DNA from 4 places in the Kineococcus anabasis genome. Region 2 is predicted to be linked to each of the others. Evidence: riboswitches for the same ligand, from Rfam matches in the RefSeq annotation. Region 2 holds a riboswitch; each other region holds the start of a gene.
The links. A riboswitch is a leader RNA that binds a small molecule or an ion and turns the genes downstream of it on or off. The one in region 2 is predicted to bind S-adenosylmethionine.
Positions count from the first base shown of each region.

Region 1: another riboswitch for S-adenosylmethionine. It lies ahead of ACYQBY_RS04410 (methylenetetrahydrofolate reductase); the one in region 2 lies ahead of ACYQBY_RS10440 (aminotransferase class V-fold PLP-dependent enzyme).
Region 3: another riboswitch for S-adenosylmethionine. It lies ahead of ACYQBY_RS03575 (cysteine dioxygenase); the one in region 2 lies ahead of ACYQBY_RS10440 (aminotransferase class V-fold PLP-dependent enzyme).
Region 4: another riboswitch for S-adenosylmethionine. It lies ahead of ACYQBY_RS14835 (ABC transporter substrate-binding protein); the one in region 2 lies ahead of ACYQBY_RS10440 (aminotransferase class V-fold PLP-dependent enzyme).

Region 1 covers NZ_BAAIHU010000002.1:188,312-193,177, forward strand. The annotation lists gene ACYQBY_RS04400 (solute symporter family protein) at 1-1,012, opposite strand, end outside; gene ACYQBY_RS04405 (DUF485 domain-containing protein) at 1,012-1,374, opposite strand; SAM riboswitch class I at 1,703-1,797, shown strand; gene ACYQBY_RS04410 (methylenetetrahydrofolate reductase) at 1,852-2,898, shown strand; gene metE (5-methyltetrahydropteroyltriglutamate--homocysteine S-methyltransferase) at 2,901-4,866, shown strand, end outside.
Region 2 covers NZ_BAAIHU010000006.1:352,105-356,970, reverse strand. The annotation lists gene lepA (translation elongation factor 4) at 1-171, shown strand, start outside; gene ACYQBY_RS10445 (hypothetical protein) at 312-605, shown strand; gene ACYQBY_RS10440 (aminotransferase class V-fold PLP-dependent enzyme) at 628-1,980, opposite strand; SAM riboswitch class IV at 2,018-2,132, opposite strand; gene ACYQBY_RS10435 (rhodanese-like domain-containing protein) at 2,363-2,779, shown strand; gene ACYQBY_RS10430 (O-succinylhomoserine sulfhydrylase) at 2,797-3,999, shown strand; gene ACYQBY_RS10425 (DUF1206 domain-containing protein) at 4,058-4,866, opposite strand, start outside.
Region 3 covers NZ_BAAIHU010000001.1:774,823-779,688, forward strand. The annotation lists gene ACYQBY_RS03560 (DNA gyrase/topoisomerase IV subunit B) at 1-38, opposite strand, end outside; gene ACYQBY_RS03565 (DUF7455 domain-containing protein) at 229-456, shown strand; gene ACYQBY_RS03570 (DUF456 domain-containing protein) at 502-990, shown strand; SAM riboswitch class IV at 1,052-1,163, shown strand; gene ACYQBY_RS03575 (cysteine dioxygenase) at 1,364-1,939, shown strand; gene ACYQBY_RS03580 (rhodanese-like domain-containing protein) at 1,936-2,391, shown strand; gene ACYQBY_RS03585 (sugar transferase) at 2,455-3,816, opposite strand; gene ACYQBY_RS03590 (glycosyltransferase family 2 protein) at 4,055-4,866, opposite strand, start outside.
Region 4 covers NZ_BAAIHU010000009.1:60,705-65,570, reverse strand. The annotation lists gene ACYQBY_RS14850 (acetyl/propionyl/methylcrotonyl-CoA carboxylase subunit alpha) at 1-440, opposite strand, end outside; gene ACYQBY_RS14845 (carboxyl transferase domain-containing protein) at 446-2,044, opposite strand; gene ACYQBY_RS14840 (MerR family transcriptional regulator) at 2,164-2,556, shown strand; SAM riboswitch class I at 2,617-2,716, shown strand; gene ACYQBY_RS14835 (ABC transporter substrate-binding protein) at 2,997-3,866, shown strand; gene ACYQBY_RS14830 (amino acid ABC transporter permease) at 3,889-4,689, shown strand; gene ACYQBY_RS14825 (amino acid ABC transporter ATP-binding protein) at 4,730-4,866, shown strand, end outside.

The DNA of each region.
Region 1 (4,866 bases), on a different contig from region 2:
CCAGCAGCGGCGCCGCCGAGTTCGCCTTGCCGGGCGCGGCGAGGATCGTCGTCTTGCCCACCAGGGCGCCGGCGCCGTAGCCCAGGACCAGGGTGAACAGGTAGAAGAAGCCGATGATCCAGATCGCCCAGACGACGCTCTTGCGGGCCTCGCGGGAGGTGGGGACCGTGTAGAAGCGCATGAGGACGTGCGGCAGGCCGGCGGTGCCGAACACCAGGGCCATCGACAGCGAGATGAAGTTGAGCTTCGTCAGGCCGCTCGCGCCGTACTGGGCGCCCGGCCCGAGCAGCGCCTCACCGGCGTTGCCCTCCTTGGCCACGGCCGCACCGAGCAGCTCGGAAAGGTTGAAGCCGTACAGCGCGAGCACCCAGATCGTCATCACGCCGGCGCCCACGACGAGCAGGATCGCCTTGATGATCTGGACCCAGGTGGTGCCCTTCATGCCGCCGATGAGCACGTAGGCGATCATCAGCGCGCCGACGACGGTGATGACGACGTTCTGCCCGGCGGTGCTGGTGATGCCCAGCAGCAGGGCGACGAGGCCGCCCGCGCCGGCCATCTGCGCCAGCAGGTAGAAGAAGCAGACGATGAGCGTGGAGCACGCCGCCGCCATGCGCACCGGGCGCTCCTGCAGGCGGAAGCTCAGCACGTCCGCCATCGTGAAGCGGCCCGTGTTGCGCAGCAGCTCCGCGACGAGCAGGAGCGCGACCAGCCAGGCCACCAGGAAGCCGATGGAGTACAGGAAGCCGTCGTAGCCGTAGATGGCGATGGCCCCGGCGATGCCGAGGAAGCTGGCGGCCGAGAGGTAGTCACCGGCGATGGCGGTGCCGTTCTGGCCGCCGGTGAAGGAGCGGCCGCCGGCGTAGAAGTCGGCGGCGCTGCGATTGTTGCGGCTGGCCTTGATGACGATGGCCATCGTCACCGCGACGAAGACGCCGAAGATGGCGATGTTGACGACCGGGTTGCCGATGTCCGTGGTGGGTGCGGCGGCCGTCGCGAGGGCGGTGAGCATCAGTGTCCTCCTGCCTGGTGGCCGGGAGCGTCCGGCCCCTCGATGCGCTCGCGCAGGCTCGTCGCGTGCGGGTCGAAGTCCTTGTTGGCCCAGCGCACGTAGGCGGTGGTGATCGCGAAGGTCGTGACGAACTGCCCGAGCCCGAACAGCAGGCCGATCGTGATGTTCCCCAGCACCTTGGTCCCCATGAAGCCCGGCGCGTAGGCGGCCAGGAGCACGTAGGTGAAGTACCAGACGAGGAAGAACGCCGCGGCGGGGAAGACGAAACGCCGGAAGCGGCTGCGCAGCGCGGCGAACTCCGGGCTGTCCTGAACGTTCTGGTAGGGGGTGCGGCCCCCGGTTGCCGGTGCGTCCCCGTGCAGGGCACCGGTCGCAGCCCTGCTGCCGTGCGGGTCCGGTTCCCCGGTCGCCGGCGTGCTGCCGTACGTACTCATGCAGACCTCCTCGTCCGCTCGCCGGCCGCGTGGTGCCGCGGTCGCGGTTCTGTGGCTGGCACACCCTAGCCACGCGATCCCCGCCGCACGCCGCTTCCGGAAAGTTGCGGCGTGGCGTGTCGCGCGGTGCTGACGGCACCCTCGCCGTCCCACCAGGCTAGGCGGTGGACGGGCGGGAACGCGGGGGAGAACCCCCGGCGCTGCGCCGGGCGGGGGACGGATTTGGACGACCTCCGCGGCGGCGGCTACTCTGCGGGCACCATCCAGAGCGGCCGAGAGTCCTGGCTCGTCGACGCCGCAGCAACCCCCCGGACATCGGGTGCAGGGTGCTACCGCCAGGTGCGATGGAGTTGAGATGCGCTGTACCCGCCCCACCGTCACCGCGCCCTGTCCGGGAGCCCTCACGTGAGCATCGCGCGCCTGCTGGCCCCTGGGTCCCGCCCCACGGTGTCCTTCGAGCTCTTCCCGCCGCGCACGCCGGCCTCGCGGGAGTCCGTGCTGGAGACGGTCGACGTCCTGGCCGGTGCGGGCGCGGACTTCTTCTCCGTGACCTACGGCGCCTCCGGTTCCACCCGCGAGACCAGCCGCGACCTCGTGGCCCACATCCTCTCCGCCACCCCGGTGCCCGTGGTGGCGCACCTGACGTGCGTGGGGGCCTCCCGCGCCGAGGTCATCGAGACCGTCACCCGCTACCTCGACGTCGGCGTGCGCAGCTTCCTCGCGGTGCGCGGGGACCCCCCGGCGGGGGAGCCGGACTGGTGCCCGCACCCGGACGGCCTCGCCCGCGCCTGCGACCTCGTCGAGCTGCTGCAGGTCGTCGACCGCTGCCACCGCGCCCGCCGCGGGGTCCTGGCGCCGGTCGACGAGGAGCCGCTGAGCGTGGCGGTCGCGGCGTTCCCCGCGGCCCGGCAGGCCGGCTCCGACGCCTGCGACGTCGACGTGCTGCTCGCCAAGCAGCGTGCGGGCGCCGACTTCGCGATCACCCAGGTGTTCTACGAGGCGGACGACTACACCCGCCTCGTGGAGCGGGCGCGCGCCGCCGGGGTCACCATCCCCCTGGTGCCGGGCGTCATCCCGATGACCGACCCCGCCCGGCTGCTGCGCCTGCAGCAGCTGACGGGGGTGCCCGTGCCGCGCGCGCTGCTGGCGCGGCTGGAGCAGGCGGCCGCCGGGGGCCGCGCCGCCGTCCACGCCGAGGGGATCCGGGCCAGCGTCGAGCTGGTGCGGCGCGTCCTCGACGCGGGGGCGCCCGGCCTGCACGTGTACACGTTCAACAAGCACCACGCCGCACTTGACCTGCTCGAGGGCGTACACCTCGACGGCGGGGCCCCGACGGCTCCCGACCTGGCCAGCGGGCCGTGGGTCACGGCTCCTCACCACGACACGCTGCGCCCGGCGCAGCAGGACACCGCGTCCGACCTGGCGAGCGCCAGGCCGGACGGGAGGGGATGACCATGACGCACGACGCCACCCGTCTGCCCACCACGATCCTCGGCTACCCGCGGATCGGGCCGCGCCGCGAGCTGAAGAAGGCGCTGGAGGCCCTGTGGGCCGGCCGCGCCGGTCTGGAGGAGACGGAGGCCGCCGCGGCCGCGCTGCGCGCCCGCACCCGCCGCCGCCTCAAGACCCTGGGCCTGGCCGCCCACGACGCCTCCATCCCGTCGGCGGCCTCGCACTACGACCACGTCCTCGACGCGGCCGTCACCGTGGGGGCCGTGCCCCCGCGCTTCGCGGACGTCGTCGGCGCCGACGGCTCGGTCGACCTCGTGGGCTACTCCACGATCGCCCGCGGCCGCGGTGAGGACGCGCCGCTGGAGATGACCAAGTGGTTCGACACCAACTACCACTACCTCGTCCCCGAGATCGGGCCGGACACCGCGTTCCGCTTCGCCGACGACCGCAAGGTGCGCGAGTTCGCCGAGGCCCTGGAGGACGGCTTCCTCACCCGCCCGGTGCTCGTCGGGCCGGTGACGTTCCTGCTGCTCAGCAAGCCCGCCGAGGGCAGCCCGGAGGGCTTCTCCCCGCTGGGACGCCTGGCGGACCTGGTGCCCGTCTACGCGGAGGTGCTGCGCGCCTTCGCCGCCGCCGGGGCCACCTGGGTGCAGCTCGAGGAGCCCGCGCTCGTCTCGGACACCCTGACCGCGGACGCCGACGCCGTGCACGCCGCGGTGCGCGAGGCGTACGCCGCGCTCACCGCCGTCGAGGGGCGTCCCTCCCTGCTGGTGGCCGCCCCCTACGGCGACCTCGGCGACCTCCTCCCGACCCTGGCCGCCACCGACGTCGAGGCCCTGGCCCTCGACCTCGTCAAGGGCTCCGTGCCCGCCGGCCCGGTCCCCGGCCTGGAGACCAAGGCCGTCCTCGGCGGCGTCATCGACGGGCACAACATCTGGCGCGCCGACCTCGCCGCCGCCCTGGAGAAGCTGGAGCGGCTGCGCCCGCTGGCCGCCTCGGTGGCCGCCGGCACCTCCACCTCCCTGCTCCACGTCCCCCACGACGTGGAGGACGAGCCGCAGCTGCCGGCGGAGCTGCGCGGCTGGCTGGCCTTCGCGGACCAGAAGGTCGCCGAGGTCGTGACCCTGGCCGCCGCGCTGGAGGACCGCGCGGGCGTCGCCGACGTGCTGGAGGCCTCCGCGCAGGCCCGCCGCGAGCGCGTGCAGGCCCCGGGCGTCGTGCGCCCGGAGGTCCGCGAGCGCCTCGCGGGCCTGACCCCGGCCGACGCGCGCCGCAGCGAGTACGACGCCCGGCGCGCCGCGCAGGACGCCGTGCTCGGCCTGCCGCCGCTGCCGACGACCACCATCGGCTCGTTCCCGCAGACCGGCGACATCCGCCGGGCGCGCGCGGCGTGGGCCAAGGGCGAGCTGTCCGACGCCGACTACACCGCGGCGATGCGCGCGGAGATCGACCGCGTCGTGGCGCTGCAGGAGGAGCTCGGCTTCGACGTCCTCGTGCACGGCGAGCCCGAGCGCAACGACATGGTGCAGTACTTCGCGGAGCTGCTCGACGGTTTCGCGGTGACGCAGAACGGCTGGGTGCAGTCCTACGGCTCGCGCTGCGTGCGCCCGCCGATCCTGTGGGGCGACGTGGCGCGCCCCGCCGCGATGACCGTGGAGTGGGCGGCGTACGCGGCCTCCCGCACCACCAAGCCCGTCAAGGGCATGCTCACCGGCCCGGTCACGATCCTCGCCTGGTCCTTCGTCCGCGACGACCAGCCCCTGGGCGACACCGCCCGGCAGGTGGCCCTCGCGCTGCGCGACGAGATCGCCGACCTGGAGGCCGCCGGGATCGGCATCATCCAGGTCGACGAGCCGGCGCTGCGGGAGCTGCTGCCGCTCAAGGCGGAGGAGCAGAAGTCGTACCTCGACTGGTCGGTGGAGTCCTTCCGCCTGGCCACGGCGGGCGCGGCGGACGCCACGCAGATCC
Region 2 (4,866 bases):
GCCAAGTGCTACGGCGGTGACATCACCCGCAAGCGCAAGCTGCTGGAGAAGCAGAAGGAGGGCAAGAAGCGGATGAAGATGGTCGGCCGGGTGGAGGTCCCGCAGGAGGCCTTCATCGCCGCGCTGTCCTCCGACGCCGAGACCGCCGGGGACAAGGCGGGGAAGAAGTAGCGATCCGGGGCGGATCGCCCTGCCGGGTGGGGGTGCGGTTCCGCTGCGCCCACACCTGGGCCATGCTGGGGCCCGGCCGGTCACCGCAGCGGTGACCGGCCGGAGCTCCCGCCCACGCCTTCCGGCCCGAGGAGGCCCGCTTGTCCTCTCCAGCCCGTGAACCCATCGTCTCCGGAACCGCCTACGCCGTGCACGAGGTCGACGGCTCGGCACCCACGTCCCTCGACGACTTCCTGCCCGCCCCCGGTGCGCTCGTCAGCGTCACCCTGGAGCACGGCGGCGTGCCGCACGTCGCGCAGGGCGTCGCGACCCGCGTCGGGAGCGACGTGTGCCTCTACGAGAAGGACTCCGTCGTGGGCAAGGACACCCGCGTCTGGACGATCACCGAGATCGGCCCCGGCATCTTCGAGGCGGTCCACGACCCCCGGTTCTGAGCCGCCTCCCGGCACCGGGACCTCAGGAGGGCGGGTCCGCCCCGCAGCCGCCGGCGGACCCGCCGGGCGCGGGCCGGGGGTCCCCCACGGGGGCCCACCGACCCGCCACCGGCGCGTAGCGCCACGACGGCCCCTGCGCCACCAGCCGCCGCAGGGCCCCCAGCAGCCGGTCGACGTCCCGCGAGGAGGAACCGGCGCCCGTGCTGACCCGCACGCCGCCGTCCACCAGGCCGAGGCGCGCGGCCAGGGGGTGCGCGCAGAAGCGCCCGTCGCGCACCCCGATGCCGTGCTCGGCCGACAGGTACGCCGCCACCAGCCCCGCGGGGAACCCCCGCACCGTGAAGGTCACCACGCCCACCGCGTCGGCCGCCGCGGCGGGCAGCTCCGCGATCCGCACCCCGGGCACGGCGACCAGGCCCCGCACGAGCCGCCCGCGCAGCGCGTCCTCGTGCGCACGCAGCGCCCCGGCGGGCAGGGCGGCGAGCACCTCGCAGGCCCGCGCCAGGGCCGCGGCGCCCAGCACGTTGGGGGAGCCCGCCTCGTGCCGCTGCGCCCCGGTGGCCCAGCGCACCTCCTCCGCCTCCGGGCCGACCTCGAGGGTCGCGCCGCCCCCGGCCAGGTACGGCTCCGCGGCGTCCAGCCAGTCGCGGCGGCCCACCAGCGCCCCCGCCCCGAACGGCGCGTACAGCTTGTGCCCGGAGAACACCACCCAGTCCACGCCCGACGCCGCCAGGTCCAGCCCCCGGTGCGGCACCAGTTGCGCCCCGTCGACGAGCACCCGCGTCCCGGCGGCGTGCGCGGCGGGCACGATCCGCTCCAGCGGCAGCACCTGCCCGGTGACGTTGGAGGCGCCGGTCACCGCGAGCAGCGCGTAGGGGCGCCGGGCCAGCTCCGCCAGCAGCGCCTCCACCGTGGCGTCCAGCGTCTGCGCGCACGGCAGCACCGTGGCCCCGCGCCGCCGCCACGGCAGCAGGTTCGCGTGGTGCTCCAGGTCGCAGACCAGCACCGCCGCGTCCTGCGGCACGCAGCGGGAGAGCAGGTCCACCGCGTCGGTGGTGCTGCGGGTGAACACCACGAGGTCCTCCGCCCGCGCGCCGCAGAACCGCGCGACCGTGCGCCGGGAGCGCTCGTGCAGGGAGGTGGTGAGCTGCGAGAGCCACCCCGCGCCGCGGTGCACGCTGGCGTAGGTGGGCAGCACCGCGGCCACGCACTCGGCGACCGCGGTCAGGGCGGGGGTGCTCGCGGCGTTGTCGAGGTTCGCGTAGCGGGCGGTGCCGCCGGTGACCAGCGGCACGCGCACGTCCGCGCCGACGACGGGCAGCAGCGGCGCGACGTCGCCGGCGACGGTGGGACGGGCAGGGGTGAGGACGGGCACGGTGGAGCCTCTCCGGTCACCGGACCGGGAGGGGACCGGTCCGCGCTTGCCGGTGCCACCACGGCACCGGCCGGGTCGTCACCCGGGGCACCCCGCCGCGGAGGGAGGGTTGCCGGCCAGCGAGCCGGGGCTTCGCGCTGGCGCTCATGACCTGCCCGAAGACTGCCACGGCACCGGCCGCCGCTGTCAAGGCGGCACCCGGGAGGCGGGTGCGCGGCAGCGGCGCGGGCGCAGGTGCCGCCGTGCGAGACTTCGCCAGGACGCGCCGAGCGCGCCCAGCCCATCCAGAGCGGCCGAGAGACCCGGCTCCACGACGCCGCAGCAACCCCCCGCCGTGCGCGGGTGCGGGTGCTCCACCCGGGACGAGATGGAGGACGAGCAGTTGAGCTACGCCGGTGACCTCACCCCGGAGGCGGCCTTCGAGCTGCTGCGCTCCGACCCCGACGCCGTCCTGGTGGACGTGCGCTCGGAGCCGGAGTGGCAGTTCGTCGGCGTGCCCGACGTCTCCGCGCTGGGTGGGCAGGCGGTGTTCGTGTCGTGGCGCGGGAACCTGCCCGACCCCGCCGGCACGTTCGTCGCGGACCTCGCCGCCGCCGGGGTGCGCCCCGAGGCCGGTGCCCCCGTGGTGCTGCTGTGCCGCTCGGGGGTGCGCTCCGTCGCCGCCGCCGAGGCCCTCGCCGCCGCCGGCGCGCCGAAGGCCTTCAACGTCCTCGACGGTTTCGAGGGCGCCCTCGACGAGCACGGCCACCGCGGCGGCGCCGGGTGGCGCGCGGCCGGGCTGCCCTGGCGGCAGTCGTGAGCCGCGGCCCGGAGGGCATGCGGGGCGGCACCCCGCACCTGCGCCCCGACACCATCGGCGTGCGCGGCGGCCTGGCCCGCTCGGAGTTCGAGGAGACCGCCGAGGCGCTGTACCTGACCTCCGGTTTCGTGTACCCCTCGGCGGCCACGGCGGAGGCGGCGTTCAAGGGCGAGGACGACCACTTCATCTACTCCCGCTACGGCAACCCGACGGTGTCGGTGTTCGAGGAGCGGCTGCGGCAGATCGAGGGCGCCGAGGCGTGCTTCGGCACGGCCAGCGGCATGGCGGCGGTGTTCAACGCCCTGGCGGCGCTGCTCGCCTCGGGGGACCGCCTCGTCGCGGCCCGCAGCCTGTTCGGTTCCTGCTACGTCATCTGCGACGAGATCCTGCCCCGCTGGGGGGTGGAGACCGAGTTCGTCGACGGCGAGGACCTCGACCAGTGGGAGCGGGCGCTGTCGAGGCCGGCGCAGGCGGTGTTCTTCGAGACGCCCGCCAACCCCATGCAGACCCTCGTGGACATCGAGGCGGTCTCCACGATGGCCCACGCCGCCGGGGCGCAGGTCGTCGTGGACAACGCCTTCGTCAGCCCCGTCGCGCAGCAGTCGATCCCGCTGGGGGCCGACGTGGTGGTGTACTCCGCCACCAAGCACATCGACGGGCAGGGCCGGGTGCTGGGCGGGGCGGTCCTCGGGCGCGCCGACTACATCGACGGGCCCGTGCGCGAGCTCATGCGGCACACCGGCCCGGGCCTGGGGGCGTTCAACGCGTGGACGCTGACCAAGGGCCTGGAGACGCTGGGGCTGCGGGTGCGGCACTCCGCCGCCTCGGCGCTGCGCATCGGCCGCTGGCTGCAGGAGCAGCCGCAGGTGCGGTGGGTGCGCTACCCGATGCTGGAGTCGCACCCGCAGTTCGACCTGGCGAAGCGGCAGATGTCCAACGGCGGCACCATCCTCACCTTCGAGCTGGACGCCCCCGAGGGGCGCGCCAAGGAGCGCGCCTTCGAGGTGCTCGACGCGCTGCGCGTGGTGGACATCTCCAACAACCTGGGCGACGCCAAGACGCTCATCACCCACCCGGCCACCACCACCCACCGCAGGCTGGGCGAGGAGGGCCGGGCGGCCATCGGGCTCAGCGACGGCGTCGTGCGGATGTCGGTGGGCCTGGAGGACGTGGAGGACCTGCTGGAGGACCTCACGCAGGCGCTGGGCACCCGCGGCTGACGCACACGCACGAGGCCCGCGCCCCCCACCGGGGCGCGGGCCTCGTGCGTCGTGGCGCTCAGGCCTTGGTGCGCCGCTGGGACGTGAGGATCTGGAAAGCGCCGTAGGCGGCGATGCCCAGGGCCACCAGCACCAGCAGGATCTGCCCGAACGGCTGCGCGGCGATCTCCCGGAACGCCGCGTCGAGGCCGCGGGACTTGGCGGTGTCACCGGTCGCGGCGTACGCGACGAGTACGCCGATCACGGCGAAGGCCACCCCGCGGGCCACCCAGCCGGCGGTGCCGAGCTTGCGCAGGCCGGGGCTGAGGGAACCGGAGATCTTCTCCTCGAAGCGGTGCTGCAGCCCGCGCTGCACGGTGCGGACGCCGATGGCCACGATCGCCACGCCGATCAGCACGACGAGGACGGCCCCGCCGGGGGCGTCGAGGATGCGCTGGGTCAGCGTCTGCTGCTGCTGGCCGGTGCTCGCGCCGGCACCGGTGAGCAGGCGGATGCACGAGATCGCCAGGAGCAGCGCCAGCAACCCCTTCGCGGCCGCCTTCACCCGGTGCTTCGTGTCCGAGCCGAAGGCCGCCTCCAGGGCCTGCCACGCGAACAGGGCGATGAAGCCGACGGCGAGCACGACCAGCAGGAACGGGCCGAACGGGGAGCGGGCGACGGTGCCCAGCGCGCCCGAGGAGTCCGCGCTGGCCCCACCCGAGCCCAGGGCGATCTGCAGGGCCAGCCACGCCACGAGCAGGTAGACCACGCCCTCCGCCGCCACGCCGAACCGGCCGACCTTGCGGATCGTGCCCTCGTGCCTGCGGGCGGTCGCCGTGGCCTGGTTCCCGGCGCTGCGGGCGAGGTTCCGGGGATCTGAGCCCGACG
Region 3 (4,866 bases), on a different contig from region 2:
CGGGAGCCGGGTGCGGCGGGGGACGGGTCTGAGCTCACCCGGTCAGGTTAGGCGACCGGCCCGACACGCGCCGGGAGGCTGATCGCTCCTGGCGAACGGGCGACTCTCCCGTGCGGGAACCAGCGGGGGTGGTTGGATGTTGCAGCACAGTAGGGGACAGCAGCTGCTGCCTCCGGCGGGTGTCCGGCCACGGGCCCCCGCGCTGACCAGCCCTCCGGAAGGAGCCCCGTGACCACAGCTCTTGCCAACGACCCGCTGACCGTCGCCGACCGCTGCGACCGCTGCGGTGCTCAGGCCTACGTGCGTGTCCTGCTCGGGTCCGGCGGAGAGCTGCTCTTCTGCGCCCACCACGGGCGCGAGCACCGCCAGGCGCTCCAGGGCGTCGCCGCCGAGATCCAGGACGAGACCGGCCGCCTCACCACCACCCCGCACGTCGCTCCCGACGACGAGCGCTGACCTTGACCGCAGCCCCGACCGGAGCCCGGCAGCACCCCCTGACCCGTGGGTGACGCCGGGCTCCTGCTCGTCGCCCTGGCGATGGCCGTGGGCCTCGCCGGGACCGTCCTGCCCGTGCTGCCCGGTGCGGTGCTCGTCGTGGGCGCCGCGGCCGTCTGGGCGTGGTTCACCGGCGGTGTCGCCTGGTGGGTCCTGCTGGGGGTGGTCGTCGTCATCAGCCTCGGGCAGATCGGCAAGTACCTCCTGCCCGGCCGCCGCCTGCAGCAGCTCGGCATCCCCAACCGCACCCTCGCCGCCGGCGCCCTCCTCGGGGTGGTCGGGTTCTTCGCCGTACCGGTCGTGGGGCTCCCCCTCGGGTTCGTCCTCGGGATCTACCTGGCCGAGTCCGCCCGCCTGCGCGGCGGCGGGGCGCAGGCCTGGCGCTCGACGGTGCAGGCCCTGAAGGCGGCCGGGGTGAGCATGGCCATCGAGATGGGCGCCGGCGTGGTGGCCGTCGCCGGCTGGGCCGTGGCGGCCCTCGCGCTGCGCTCCTGAGCCGGCGGCGCGCGCCGCGGCGGTTGACAGCACACGTCGTCCGCCTCCTAAGCTGCGGGCAGGTCATGAGCGCCAGCGCCAAGCCCCGGCTCGCTGGCCGGCAACCCTCCTCCGCGGCGGGGTGCCCCGGGTGATGACCGGGCCCCGGGCGACCCCCGGGGCAAGCGCGGACCCGGGCCCCGGGTCCTCCCGGCGACAGGAGCCCACGGTGACCCCTCCCCCGGCCACGCCCGCCGGCCCGCTGCTGCGGGTCCGCCGCCACGTCGACCTGATGCGCACCTCCAGCGCCGGCTGTCCCGCTCGGTCCTGACCCGAGCCCAGCAGCCGACCACCCCGCCGCGCGCCGTCGCGCCCGCGGCTCCCGGAGGACCCCGTGACCCGCCCCACCCTGCCCACCGGCCTGCCCGCGACCACCCCCGCCGGCCACCCGGCGACCACCCCTGCCGGCCCGCCGGCGACGATCCCCGCCGCCCGCCGCGGCAGCGCGACCGACGTCCTCGCCGCCCTCGTGCGCGGGATCGCCGCCCGCCCCGCGCTGTGGCGTCCCGCCGTGCGCTTCGACACCCACGAGCGGTACTGGACCCGCCTCGACGCCCCCGCCGGCATCGACGTCTGGCTCCTGACCTGGACCCGCACCCAGGGCACCGACCTGCACGACCACGGCGGGTCCGCCGCCGCGTTCACCGTCGTGGAGGGCACCCTCACCGAGGTCCGGCCGGACACGGGCGGCGCCCTCACCTCCACCGCGCTGCGGGCCGTGCCCGGCGGGGCGCTGCGCACCGTCGAGCCGGACGTCGTGCACGACGTGCGCAACGACCACGACGAGCCCGCGGTGAGCATCCACGCCTACGCCCCCAGACTGGAGCGCATGTCCTTCTACGCCGTCGTGGACGGGCGCCTGGAGCGCGTGCGCACCGTCACCACCGCCGAGCCCGAGGTGGAGGCGTGAGCGCGGCCGTGCCGCTCCGCCGGCCCGTGCGCGGCATCGCCGACGTCCTCGCCGGGGCCAGGGCGCGGCTGCGGCGCCTCACCCCCGCCGAGGCGCACGCCGCACACGCCGGCGGCGCCGTCCTCGTGGACATCCGGCCGATGGCCCAGCGCCTGGCCGAGGGCGAGGTGCCCGGGTCCCTGGTCCTGGAGCGCAACGTGCTGGAGTGGCGGCTGGACCCGACCTCGGGAGCGTGCATCCCGCAGGCCGACCACGACCTGCACGTGGTCGTGCTGTGCCAGGAGGGGTACACCTCCAGCCTCGCCGCGGCGTGCCTGCAGGACCTCGGCGTCCACCGGGCCACCGACGTCGCGGGCGGCCTCGGGGCGTGGCGGGCGGCGGGCCTGCCGGTCGTGCGGGGTGGGACACCGGCCGGCGAGGTCGTCCCGGACGGGGAGCCGCGGCTCGTGTGAGCCCGGCCGGACGCACGAAGGCCCTCCCACCTGACGGCGGGAGGGCCCTCGTGCAGGCGGAGGTCAGCCGCCCCGGGCGCCGACGACCTGACTCACGGTCCGAATCATGATCTTGACGTCACCCCAGAGCGACCAGTTCTCGATGTAGTAGTTGTCGAAGCGGGCGCGGTCCTCGATGGAGGTGTCCCCCCGCAGTCCGTGCACGGCGGCCCAGCCGGTCAGACCGGCGGGGACCCGGTGGCGCGCCATGTACCGGGGCACGCTGCGGGTGAACTGGTCGACGAAGTGCGGGCGCTCCGGCCGCGGGCCCACGAGGCTCATGTCGCCCCGGAGGATGTTGACCAGCTGGGGCAGCTCGTCCAGGGACGACTTGCGGATGAACTTCCCGACCGGCCCGAGACGGTCGTCGTGCTTGATGTTCCAGTTGGTCTGTGACTCGGAGTCGTCGACCGGCTTCAGAGAGCGAAACTTCATGACGTCGAAGGGCTTGCCGTCCAGGCCGACGCGTTGCTGGCGGAAGATGATGCCCGGTCCGCCCTCCCACCGGACGGCGACAGCGACCGCCGCCATGACCGGGGACAGGGCGAGAAGTGCAGCTGCCGACAGGACGATGTCGACGAGGCGCTTGATCTTCCACGAGAACGTGCGGAACGCGGCCCGGCGGACGCGCAGCAGCGGGATGCCCCACACCTGGTCCACGTCGCGGGTCACGGAGTGCACCTCGAACAGGCGCGGCACGATGAAGATCTCGCAGTCGAGGCGGTCACACGTGCGCAGGATGTCGACGAGGTCGGACTCGCGCAGGTTGCCGAACGCGACGATCACGACGCGGATGTCGAAGTCCTCGATGAGCTCGGCGAGCTCATCGTGACGGCCGAGCAGGGGCGCGGGGAGCTCGGAGGGATCATCGACCCGGGGGCGCGAGTCCACGAAACCCACGGGATCGATGCCGTAGTACCGGTGTTCCCGCAGAGTGCGGGTGAGGCGCATGCCCACCTGGCCCGCACCGAGCACGAGGGCCGCGTGCCGCACCTTGCCCTGACAGCGGGCCCGGCGGACCGTGTGGTACGCGAGGGCGCGGATCATCAGGATGCCGACGACGAGGAGACCGACGTGGCCGATGACCTCGTGGAGGGGCCGCATGCCCGGGGCGACGACGCTGAGCGCCAACTCCGTGGCCAAGGTGACGATTCCGCCACCCAGGATGTACGGAAAGTCATCGAGGAGCGACAGTGACAATCGGGAACGGTACAAACCACATACTGCAAACGTGACGATGAGAACACTGAGCGCTACAAACTGGATGGGGTGGAGTTCTCGGAGCGCAGCGAGGGAGGCGAGGAAGACCGCCACATCCCCTGCGACGAGATAGGGGCCAGCCGGTAGTCGCATCAGTCGTGGTCGCAGTCGACGTGAGTCGAACATGCGCGGCTGGAGCACGATCCGGCCGCCGGGACCTTGGTGGTCGAGGCGCAGATCGGTGCCTGACGTCGTCAGCTCAGAGGTGACCATGCGGCTCCCAAATCTTCCGGCGCTTTCCGTCGCGGATACCGGGACACCCCATGCAGGACTACAGGGTGGCGATGGCCAGCGGCTCGACGACGACCCGAGCCTAGAGGAGGCTGAGTCTCCGGCCAGTCAGAGAACTGGCCCGATCGAACTGTCACGGGCAGCATGCGCCCGGTACACCGAACGCCTCCCCAAAGTTCGTTCCGGATGCACGACGACGACGAGAACGATGTTCCAGGACCCCTCGCGAGACGACCTGCAGGGCTCCCCACGTCTTGGCCAGATCCTTCGCCACGATGGGGACGGGCACGAGGAGCGAGGTGGCCAACGGCCTCTCGGCACCCCTCGCCTTGAACATGGGTACGGAGAAGTAGGCGAGAGCCCCGCAGAGAACGGCCGAACGCAAGACCACACCACCGCGCACCAGGAGAACCGGCCCGGCGAAGTACGCCAGCACCCGCACTCCGTTGCGCATCAATGCCTGCCGGTCGCTCGCCTCAGCATCACCGCGGCCGTAGCGCACGTACATGCGCCATGTTCCACGGATCCCCGCCTGGTCCCACTTCAGCTCGGCGTCCGTGGTGAGCACGCATGGCACACCACGTTGCGCGATGGCCTGAGCGAGGTCTAGATCCTCGTGGGCACGGATGTCCTCCGGCCAGCCACCGGCCGCCTCGATGGCCTGACGCGTCGTGGCCATGGCGCGTCCCGCCGGCCGGGTGGGATCGAACCGCCGCCCGAACACCCGCCCCCAGGCCCGGGACACCGGCCCTGCCCTGCGCACTTCGCACACGTCGGGATAGCAGCCGAGCGCTGAGGCTGCCTCTAGCACCCCACGCTTGCTCACCTCATAGGCGCCCGCGACAAGTCCGGGAGCGGGTGCTTCGGCGAAGGGCCTGCGCATCGCATCGAGCCACCCTCGTCCCCAGTGGCAGCCGGCGTCGGTGAAGACGAGGTGGTCATGAC
Region 4 (4,866 bases), on a different contig from region 2:
TCGGCCGGCAGCGCCAGGGCCGGCGCCACGGGGACCCCGGCGGCCTCCGCGACCCGCCGGGCCTCGTCCTTGCGGCCCATGAGGTCCACCACGTCCGGGGGCGGTCCCACCCACACCAGTCCGGCGCCGGTGCAGGCGCGGGCGAAACCCCCGTCCTCGGAGAGGAACCCGTACCCGGGGTGGACGGCCTCGGCGCCGGTGGCGGCGGCCGCGGCCAGCAGCGCGGGCACGGACAGGTAGGACTCCGCGGCGGGTGCGGGGCCGAGCCGCACCGCGGTGTCGGCCAGCGCGACGTGCGGGGCGCCGCGGTCGGCGTCGGAGTACACCGCGACGGTGCGCAGCCCCGCCCGGCGCGCGGCGCGCAGCACCCGCACGGCGATCTCGCCGCGGTTGGCCACGAGCAGGCTGCGGAAGGGGCGGTGGGTCGCGTGCGCGGTCATGGCGCTCACATCCGGAACGTTCCGTAGGAGGGGGTCCCCCACGGGGAGGGGGCGGTGGGTCCGCGCGCGGCGAGGGCCAGGCCCATGCCGAGGGCGCGGCGGGTGTCGAGGGGGTCGAGGATCCCGTCGTCCCACAGCCGGGCGGTGGAGTGGTACGGCGAGCCCTGCGTCTCGTACTGCTCGCGCACGGACCGCCGGAACTCCTCCTCGTCCTGCGCGGCCCACGTGCCCCCGCGGGCCTCGACGCCCTCCCGGCGCACCGTCGCCAGGACGGAGGCGGCCTGCTCCCCGCCCATCACGGAGATCCGGGCACCGGGCCACATCCACAGGAACCGCGGGTCGAACGCGCGCCCGCACATGCCGTAGTTGCCGGCGCCGAACGAGCCGCCGAGGACGACGGTGAACTTCGGCACCACCGAGCACGCCACCGCCGTCACGAGCTTCGCCCCGTCCTTGGCGATGCCGCGGTTCTCGTACTCCCTGCCCACCATGAACCCGGAGATGTTCTGCAGGAACAGGATCGGGACGCCGCGGGAGTTGCACAGCTGCACGAAGTGGGCGCCCTTGAGGGCGGACTCGGAGAACAGCACCCCGTTGTTCGCGACGACGCCCACCCGGTGGCCCCAGATCCGCGCGAACCCGCAGACCAGGGTCTCGCCGTACAGGGCCTTGAACTCCGTCAGCTCGGAGCGGTCGACGAGGCGCCGGATCACCTCGCGCACGTCGTAGGGGGTGCGCAGGTCCGCGGGGACCACGTCGTACAGCTCCTCCGGGTCCAGCAGGGGTTCCTCCGGCGCCTCCGGCGGCTCGTGCGGCGCGGGCGCGGGCCCGAGCGCGGCCACGGCGGAGCGCAGGACGTCCAGAGCGTCGGCGTCGTCGGCGGCGAGGTGGTCGACGACACCGGAGACGCGGGCGTGCACGTCCCCGCCGCCGAGCTCCTCCGCGCTCACCGTCTCCCCGGTGGCGGCCCGGACCAGGGGCGGGCCGCCGAGGAACACCGTGCCCTGCCCGCGCACGATGACGGACTCGTCGGACATGGCCGGCACGTAGGCCCCGCCGGCGGTGCAGGAGCCGAGGACGGCGGCGAGCTGGGGGATTCCCGCGGCGGACATCCGGGCCTGGTTGGCGAAGATGCGCCCGAAGTGGTCGCGGTCGGGGAACACCTCGTCCTGCAGGGGCAGGTAGGCGCCGCCGGAGTCCACGAGGTACAGGCAGGGCAGGGAGTTCGCGGCGGCGACCTCCTGCGCCCGCAGGTGCTTGCGCACGGTCACGGGGTAGTAGGTGCCGCCCTTGACGGTGGCGTCGTTGGCCACGACGACGCACTCGCGGCCGGCGACGCGGCCGATGCCGGTGACGATGCCGGCCGCGGGGACCTCGTCGCCGTACATGCCGGTGGCCGCGAGGGGGGAGAGCTCCAGGAACGGGGAGCCGGGGTCGAGCAGGCGGTCGACGCGCTCGCGCACGAGGAGCTTGCCGCGGGCGGTGTGCCGGGCGCGGGCCGCCTCGGAGCCGCCGCGGCGGACCTCGGCGAGGCGGGCGCGGAGCTCGGCGGTCAGCTCGCGCAGCGTGGCGCCGCCCGCGCGGGTGGTGGGTGCTGCCGTCACGGAACGCCTCCTCCCGGCAGGCCCGGCTGCTGCCGGGCCCCGCAGCGGCTACGCTGCCGCTTACGTCAACGTAAGCACGGGTGCGGCGCCGCCGCAAGACCGGTGGGGGAGGGATCGCCGTGGACGAGGAACCCTGGTCCATCACGCGCGTCGCGCAGGACCTCGGCGTCACCCTGCGCACCATCCGCTGGTACGAGGACCGCGGCCTCGTCGCCCCCGAGCGGCGCGGGCAGCAGCGCCTCTTCTCCGCCCGCGACCGCGTCCGCCTCGCCCTCGTCCTGCGCGGCAGGCGCCTCGGGTTCTCCCTGGAGGAGATCCGCACCATCCTCGACATGTACGACGCCGAGCCCGGCGAGGCCGGGCAGCTGCGCTACCTCCTGGGGGAGATCCGGCGCCGTCGCGCCGAGCTGGAGCAGCGCCGCGCCGACCTGGAGCAGACCCTGGCGGAGTTCGCCGAGCTGGAGGGCCGCTGCGCCGACGACCTGGCCCGGCTGGAGGGGCCCGCGGCGTGACGGGCGCCCGGCGGGGTCGCGCGGACCCGGTGCCCGGCGGGCGGCTGTACAGTGTTCTGGAACCCATCCAGAGTGGCCGAGAGACCTGGCTCGACGACGCCACAGCAACCACCCGCGGGACCACCCCGCGGGCAGGTGCTCATGCCAGGGCCGATGGAGGAGTCCGTGCACCCGACCGCGCCCGCCGCGCCTCCGGCCGACGACTTCGCGCACCGCTACCACATCGACCTCTGCCGCACCTGCGGAGCGCGATGCCGGCCGTGCCGGCCGTTCCCCGCCCGCTGACCTCCGCCGCCACGGCACCTCCCGCGCAGAGCGCACGACGGGACCCCGCCCCGGGGTGGTCCCCGCACGCGCGCCGCCTCCCGCCGCACCACCCCTCCCGGCACCTCCGCACCCCGGAGGCCGGGTGATCCACCACCACTCCAGGAGAACCACCCGTGCTGACCCGACGCGCCGCCACCCGACTGCTGCTCGCAGCCGCCTCGTCCACCGCGATCGCCCTGACGGCCGCGTGCGGCGGCGAGCCCGCCGCCCCGCCCGCCGAGAACCCCTACGGCCTCCTCACCCCCGGCGTCATCCGCGCCGGCACCCTCACCGACGCCCCGCCGAACGTCTACCTGGAGAACGGGGTGTTCACCGGCTTCGACAACGAGCTGCTGCGCGCCGTCGCCGCGAAGCTCGACCTGGAGGTCGAGTTCGTCGGCACCGACTTCTCCGCGCTGCTCTCGCAGGTGGCCAACAAGCAGTTCGACGTCGGGAGCTCCTCGATCACGATCACGGAGAAGCGCAAGCAGACGGTGGCCTTCACCCACGGCTACGACTTCGGCTACCAGGGCCTCGACGTCCCGGCCGGCTCGACGATCACGGACTTCGGCCAGCTGGCGGGCAGGCGCGTCGTCGTCGTCCAGGGCACCGTGCAGGACGACTACGCGACGAAGAACGACCTCGACCCGGTGCGCGTGCCGGACTACAACACCGCCGCCAACCAGCTCAAGGCCGGAACCGCCGACGCGTGGGTCTCCCCGGCCGAGATCGGCGAGAAGATCGCCGTGGACTCCGGTGGCGGGATCCTGTTCGCCGCCAAGGAGATCACCGACCAGCCCACGGCCTTCGCCGTCGCCAAGGGCAACACCGCCCTGCTGGAGGCCCTGAACGGGGCGCTGGACGAGGTCGTCGCCGACGGCACCTGGTACGAGCTGGAGCAGCGCTTCTACCCCGGCCGCGAGATCCCCGCGGAGTTCCGGCCCGGCAGCGGCTCGGTCGCGGTGAACACCGCGGCGCCCTCCGCGTCCCCGTCGGCCTCCTGACGGCCGGCCGCGGAGGACCGCCGTGGACGTCCTGCTGACGCTGCGCAGCACCTTCCTCGACACGGGGGCGATGCGCGAGGCCCTGCCGGAGCTGATCGGCACCGGCCTGTACAACACGCTGGTGCTGGCGCTGGCCTCCGGCGTGCTGGGCACCCTGCTCGGCATGGTGCTGGCCCTGCTCGGGCTCTCCTCGCGGCGCTGGCTGCGCTGGCCGGCGCGGATCTACACGGACGTCTTCCGCGGCCTACCCGCGGTGGTGACCATCCTGCTCATCGGGCTGGGCCTGTCCCCGCTCTACGTGCGGTTCTTCCCGCCCAACCCGTTCCCGCTGGGGATCCTCGCGCTCTCGCTCATCGCCTCGGCCTACATCGGGGAGATCTTCCGCTCCGGCATCCAGAGCGTGGAGGCGGGGCAGATGGAGGCCAGCCGCGCCCTGGGCTTCTCCCACGCGCAGGCCATGCGCCTCGTGGTGGTGCCGCAGGGCGTGCGCCGGGTGCTGCCCGCGCTCGTCAACCAGTTCATCGCCCTCATCAAGGACTCCAGCCTCGTGTACTTCCTCGGGCTGCTCGCCAGCCAGCGGGACCTGTTCCGCATCGGCCAGGACTACAGCTCCAACACCGGCAACCAGTCCCCGCTGCTGCTGGCGGGCCTGCTCTACCTGGTCCTCACGGTGCCCCTCACCCACGTGGTGAACGTGGTGGACCGGCGGATGCGCACCGGCGGTGGCGCCGACGCCGGGACCGCGGACCCCGGCGCCCCCGCGGCCGGCTCCACCCCGCTGCCCGCGCCACCGCAGGCCGGTCTGCGGGCGGGGGGTGGCTGAGGTGAGCGGAGCGGACGCGGTGGGCGCGCCGGCGGGGGCCGTGGTGGCACCGTCGGCGACGAGCGTGGAGCTGCGCGGGGTCCAGGCGCGGTTCGGCCGCAACCACGTGCTGCGCGGGATCGACCTGACCGTCCCGCGGGGCACCGCGGTCAGCGTCATCGGCCCGTCGGGGTCGGG